Pseudorhizobium banfieldiae: one gene and its partner. The protein of the gene in region 1 binds, or shares a complex with, the protein of each later gene. Links are inferred from orthologs where the notes say so. Each region holds a gene or a part of one and is shown on either strand. Other genes may lie near its edges. The genes, in order: dnaG and NT26_RS05350.

Region 1 (2,901 bases):
ATCTACGAGGAAGCTGGCCGCGCCGAGCTTGCGACGCAGGAGCGCGAGGAAATCGGCGTCATCAAGAGCTTCATGCCGGAGCAACTGCCGGAGGAGAAAGTCCGTCAGCTCTGCCAGTCCGTCATCAGCGAGACAGGTGCCCAGGGCCTGCGGGACATGGGCAAGTGCATGAACGCGCTGAAGGAGAAGTACCCCGGCCAGATGGACTTCGCCAAGGCGTCCGGCATGGTCAAGGACATGCTGAAGTAACACGGCCGCCGATAGCGGTCGGAGGGGCGGGGTCTCGAAGGCTCCGCCCTTTCTGTTTCCGTGCGCCGGGACTGTGGATAGCGTGTATGTTTCCTTAGACGATGGATAGATGAAGCCGCAGGCACTATAGGAACAGTCTGCCTTGAGGTAACGATGCGCTTCTCTAATAGTTTTCTTGACGAAATCCGCGACCGGGTGCCGATATCGGCGGTCGTCGGGCGTCGCGTGACGTGGGATCGTAAGAAGACCAATATCTCGCGCGGCGACTACTGGGCGTGCTGCCCCTTCCACGGTGAAAAAAGCCCGAGCTTCCACTGCGAGGATCGCAAGGGCCGCTACCATTGCTTCGGCTGCGGCGTTTCCGGCGATCATTTCCGCTTCCTGACCGAGCTGGAGGGGATGAGCTTTCCGGAGGCCGTCCAGCAGATTGCCGACATGGCGGGTATCGCCCTGCCTCAGCCCGATCCGCAGGCAGAGCGGCGGGAAAAGGAGCGTATGTCGCTCCTCGACGTCATGGAGATGGCGACGCGCTTCTTCCAGGACCAGTTGCAGACTGCGGCCGGCGCCAAGGCGCGCGCCTATCTGCGCGACCGCGGGCTGACCGGCAGGACGATCGAGACGTTTCGTCTGGGCTACGCTCCCGAGAGCCGGAACGCGCTCAAGGAGCACCTCGCCGGCAAGGGTGTGTCGAAGGAGCAGATCGAGGCTTGCGGGCTCGTCGTGCACGGGGAGGGGATTGCAGTCTCCTACGACCGGTTCCGCGACCGCATCATGTTCCCGATCCTGTCGGCGCGGGAGAAGGTGATCGCCTTCGGAGGCCGCGCCATGGCGCCCGATGCGCCGGCGAAATATCTCAACTCCAACGAGACGGAGCTCTTCCACAAGGGGCAGGTGCTCTACAATTTCGCCCGGGCCCGGCGCGCCGCACAGGGACGGGCCGGGGAGCGCGACAGCACGACGATCATTGCCGTGGAAGGCTATATGGACGTCATCGCGCTCCACCAGGCGGGCGTGGAAAACGCGGTGGCGCCTCTCGGCACGGCCTTGACCGAGAACCAGCTCGACCTGCTGTGGCGGATGTCGCCGGAGCCGGTGCTGTGCTTCGACGGCGACGGCGCCGGCATGCGGGCAGCCAATCGCGCAGCCGATCTTGCGCTGCCATTCCTCAAGCCTGGCCGCTCCGTCCGCTTCGCACTCCTGCCGGAAGGCAAGGATCCCGACGATCTCGTCCGCCATGAGGGGCGGGCACCTTTCGATCGGGTGCTCGCGGAGGCTCGGCCGCTGGCCGAAATGATCTGGATGCGTGAAACGGCAGGTGCCAGTTTCGACACGCCGGAAAAGCGCGCCGAGCTTGAGGCGCGGTTGAAGCAGGTCGTGTCGGTGATCGCCGACGAGAATGTCCGTCGCCATTACCAGCAGGACGTCCGCGAGCGGTTGAATGCCTTTTTCCAGTCGGCGGGACGGGGAGGCGACCGGCGCCAGAATCTCCAGTCGAGGGGTGGCAGGCAGGGTCAGGATCGCGGACAGGCGCCGCAAGGCCCAAGGGCCGCGGGACGCGGTGTCGCCGTGTCAGACCGGTTGGCGCGATCCGGTCTCGTCCGCGGTCACCGCGACCTGCCGGCATTGCGCGAGAGCGTGCTGGCGCTGACCGTTGTCAACCATCCGGAACTCCTCCTGCAGGACTACGATGAAATCGCCGGCATCGAGTTCGAGAACCGCGACCTGCAACGCTTCTGGTCCTGCCTCCTGACGGTGGTGGCGAAGGCCGGGGCGCGGCTGGAGCGTGAGAACCTAAGGGAGCAGTTGGAGGAGAACGGCTTCGAAGCGCTTTTGAAGGTGATGAACCAGCAGATCCGCAATGCACGCCTGTGGACGGCGACCGAGGAGGCTGACCTGCATGATGTCGTGCAGGCCTACCGCCAGGCCTTTGCCCTGCATTCCCGCAACAAGGAGCTGCGGTGGCAGAAGATCGAACTGGAGCGGGAACTTGCGGAAGCCGGTTCGGATGAGGTCGAGCGAGGGTCGGCGCTGATCAGGGCTCTTTCGGAGGTCCAGCTGGAGATTGCACGGCTTGAGAACCAGGAGGCGATTATCGATGGGTTCGGCGTCATGTCGGGGCGGGTGAAAGGCCCCGCCGTCAGTCATGGCTGAAGCGAATCAGGAGTTCGAGGAAAGCCTGTGGGTGTAGTAGCGGTCGTTAAGGGCTAGAGGGCGGTGGATGCCCTTGTCATTCTGCGACCACTGACTACATATCGGGCGAAACGTGTGCGCGTAGACCTCGAAGCCCAAGAGACAGACGGTTTTTCCACTTTTCCTAGGCTGATCGCCTCAGAAAAGCTTGACGGAGCGTTAATTTGTGGGAATCACCACAGCAGGCAGAAAAGGTGGAGTGGGTCAAGCACACCGGGCCACGAGCGGCGATGCGTGGACCAGCGGTCTCGGTAGTTGACGTCCGCCTCGGTGGTAATCCGGAATTAAAGGTCATTCCGTACGTGTTGAACAGTGATTCGCGGCTGAGGACTTGATCCCAGCCGGCGGCCACCGCGGCGAGGTGGCGTTCAGGGAAAGCGAAAATTCATGGCAACCAAAGTCAAAGAGAACGAAGAAGCGGAAACCGAGCGCGAAGGTACGCAGGATGGACCGCTTCTCGAT
Region 2 (3,337 bases), 1.1 Mb from region 1 along the record:
CACGACGACGGCCGCGCAGATGGCCGCATTCGTCGGCACGATCCTGCCCGTCGACCTGTTCGGGCCGCAGGCGCTGACGTTGCTGTTCACCCTGATCATGACGGGGATCGTCTGCATCCTGATGGGCTGCGGAATTCCGACGACGGCGAATTACATCATCATGGCGACCATCGCGGCCCCGACCCTCGGGATGCTGGGCGTCGAGCCTATCGTCGCGCATTTCTTCGTCTTCTATTACGGAGTGCTGGCCGACATTACCCCGCCGGTCGCACTGGCGGCCTATGCGGCGGCCGGCATGGCCGGTGCCGATCCCTTCAGAACGGGCAACACGGCCTTCCGCCTCGGTCTCGGCAAGGTCCTTGTGCCGTTCGTGTTCGTCTTTTCGCCCTCGCTGCTGCTGGTGACCGCGGACTTCACCTGGGGCAATTTCCTGGTGGCCTTCATCGGCTGCACGCTCGGCATAACCTGCCTCGGCGCCGCCCTCTCCGGCTTCATGCTGGTCCGAACAAAGGCCTGGGAGAACGTGCTGCTGATCGTTGCCGCCATCCTCCTCGTCGCGCCGGAACTGACGTCTTCGCTCATTGGGGTGGCGCTGATCATGCCGGTGCTGCTCCGGCAAATCTCCGGTTATCGAACCGGAGCAGTCGCCTTGTAGCAGATCAACCAGCGACGTATCATCTGTAGCGCGTGGTAGACGTCGACCGATCTGCCACGGTCAAATCATCTTGTTAGGTTCGGCGCGTTATTTTTCCACAGGCGGACGCAGGCTGTGGAGATCGGCTATGGCGTTGATTAGTTCGCCGGCCGCCCCTTGCTCCGCCGCAATCTTCTGTATGATCGCGCCGAACCCGAAGACATTGAATGGATGCCATGCAGGACGCAGCACGCAAGCTGACGGCGCTCAGCAACAAGGACGCCGAGCCCCACTACCGGGAAGCTCCCAACAATATCGAGGCGGAGCAGGCGCTGCTTGGCGCCATCCTCGTCAACAACGATGCCTATTACCGGGTGTCCGACTTCCTGAAGCCGGTGCATCTCTATGAGCCGCTGCACCGGAAGATCTTCGAGGTTGCCGGCGACATCATCCGCATGGGCAAGACGGCGAACCCCGTCACCATCAAGACCTTCCTGCCGGCCGACGAGCGGGTCGGCGACCTGACGGTGGCTCAGTACCTCGCCCGTCTGGCGGCCGAGGCCGTATCGATCATCAACGCCGAGGATTATGGCCGCGCGATCTACGATCTGGCGCTTCGCCGCGCGCTGATCACCATCGGCGAGGACATGGTCAACATCGCCTATGACGCGCCGCTCGACATGCCGCCGCAGACACAGATCGAGGATACGGAGCGGCGGCTGTTCGAATTGGCCGAAACGGGCCGCTACGACGGCGGTTTCCAGTCCTTCAACGACGCCGTCGCCCAGGCGATCGACATGGCAGGCGCCGCCTTCGAACGCGACGGGCATCTTTCGGGTATCTCGACCGGCATCATGTCGCTGGACGGGAAGATGGGCGGCCTGCAGCGGTCCGACTTGATCGTGCTTGCCGGACGTCCGGGCATGGGCAAGACCTCGCTAGCCACCAATATCGCCTACAACATCGCCGCCGCCTACGAGCCGGAGGTGCAGGCCGACGGCAGCTTCAAGGCGAGGAATGGCGGCGTCGTCGGCTTCTATTCGCTCGAAATGTCCGCCGAACAGCTGGCGACCCGTATCATCTCGGAGCAGACGGAAGTCTCCTCCTCCAAGATCCGCCGCGGCGACATCACCGAAGCTGACTTCGAGAAGCTCGTTGCCTGCAGCCAGATGATGCAAAAGGTCCCCCTCTTCATCGACCAGACGGGTGGTATCTCGATCGCCCAGCTTTCCGCTCGTGCGCGTCGCCTGAAGCGGCAGCGCGGCCTCGACTGCCTGGTGGTCGACTATATCCAGCTCATGACCGGCTCCGGCAAGGGCGGCGACAACCGCGTGCAGGAGATCACCCAGATCACCACGGGCCTCAAGGCACTCGGCAAGGAATTGAACGTGCCGATCATCGCGCTCTCGCAGCTGTCTCGTCAGGTGGAAAGCCGCGAGGACAAGCGCCCGCAGCTCTCGGACCTTCGCGAATCGGGCTCGATCGAGCAGGACGCCGACGTGGTGCTCTTCGTGTTCCGCGAGGAATACTACGTCAAGAACATGGAGCCGCGGGATCCGCACGATCCCAAATATCCGGAATGGGAAGCGCATATGGACAAGGTGAAGGGCACGGCTGACGTGATCATCGCCAAGCAGCGCCATGGTCCCACCGGCACCGTCAAGCTCGCCTTCCAGTCGGAATATACGCGCTTCGCGGATCTCGCCGACCCGAGCTTCACCCAGTACGAAGAGCACTGACGTCTTGCTTGCGGCGGGATCAGAGCCCCGCCGCACGCAAGACCGCCACGCCGGCCATCCCGATCAGGACGCTCGGCAGCAGCGACAGGCGAAGTGCCGCCAGAATGGTCACGGCGCAACCGGCTGTTTCGGCAATGCCGGTCGCGAGAGCGGTCGGGACGACCACCGCGGTCAGCACAGCTGGCGGGATCGCCTCCAGCATCCGCTTCGCCCTGCCCTGCGGCGTTACGAACCGGACAAGAACGAGGCCGCCGTACCTCGTCAGGAGTGTCGCAACAGCCATTGCGACGATGACCGCGAAGGTGGGGGCCGCGATGGTCATTCAGGGACCCTCTCCTTGGCACCGGCAAATGCCGCGCAGAGAAGTCCGGCTGTGGCGCCGGCCAGGATGTACCAGACACCTTCGGTCGCTTGTCTTGTGAGAAGTGCCGCTATGGCGCTTGCTATGATGACGGCAGCGGTGCTGGGGCCCTTCCAGAATCCAAGAATGAGAACGAGAAAGACGGCAGGAAACGCGAAATCCAGACCCACGACGGCGGGATCCCCCACAACGCTGCCAAGAACGGCGCCTGCGAGCGTCGAGACGATCCAGGCCGCGTAAAAGGGCGCGACGATCCCCGCGTACCACGCCGGCGTCAGGCCTTCCGACGTTGTGGCCCGCATCTCCGAGATCGCCCAGAGCTCGTCCGCAAGAAAGGGCATTGCCGCTGCGGTCTGGAGACGGGTGAACCGCCGCATCTTGCCTGCGAGGGACGCCCCCATCAGCACGTGACGGAGATTGACCAGGAGGGCTGCAGAACTGATTCCGGTCCAGCTCGCTGGATGGGTCCAGATGTCCATGGCGACGAACTGCGACCCACCGGCGAAGACCATGGCGCTCATCAGGACCGCCTCGGCGACGGTCAATCCCTTGGTTACCGCCGCCGCGCCGAACACGGCACCGACCGGGACAACGGCGACCAGG

The links.
Region 2: the proteins of dnaG (region 1) and NT26_RS05350 are in contact, whole or in part, in a crystal structure (PDB 2R6A), measured with the Geobacillus stearothermophilus proteins. The link is inferred for Pseudorhizobium banfieldiae from one-to-one orthologs. Residues at the interface, in WP_049624496.1 of Geobacillus stearothermophilus: Lys456, Leu457, Leu458, Pro459, Ala460, Asn463, Ala464, Leu467, Leu535, Leu536, Ile537, Ala538, Gln544, Glu545, Asp548, Tyr549, His552; in WP_033016901.1 of Geobacillus stearothermophilus: Ser13, Glu15, Ala16, Gln18, Glu91, Leu92, Asp94, Ala95, Val96, Pro97, Thr98, Ala99, Ala100, Asn101, Tyr104, Tyr105, Ile108.

What each region holds. Positions count from the first base shown.
Region 1 is NZ_FO082820.1:2,228,160-2,231,060, reverse strand. It holds dnaG (DNA primase), read left to right. Parts: upstream 1-402; coding sequence 403-2,400; downstream 2,401-2,901. Other genes in the region: rpoD (RNA polymerase sigma factor RpoD), read left to right, coding at 2,827-2,901; NT26_RS10910 (GatB/YqeY domain-containing protein), read left to right, coding at 1-249. UniProt on the Escherichia coli protein: RNA polymerase that catalyzes the synthesis of short RNA molecules used as primers for DNA polymerase during DNA replication.
Region 2 is NZ_FO082820.1:1,111,155-1,114,491, reverse strand. What follows is about bases 298-3,121. They hold NT26_RS05350 (replicative DNA helicase), read left to right. Parts: upstream 298-870; coding sequence 871-2,373; downstream 2,374-3,121. Other genes in these bases: NT26_RS05340 (AzlC family ABC transporter permease), read right to left, coding at 2,692-3,121; NT26_RS05345 (AzlD family protein), read right to left, coding at 2,393-2,695; NT26_RS05355 (TRAP transporter permease), read left to right, coding at 298-655. In the rest of the region: more of NT26_RS05355, read left to right, coding at 1-297; more of NT26_RS05340, read right to left, coding at 3,122-3,337. UniProt on the Escherichia coli protein: The main replicative DNA helicase, it participates in initiation and elongation during chromosome replication. Travels ahead of the DNA replisome, separating dsDNA into templates for DNA synthesis.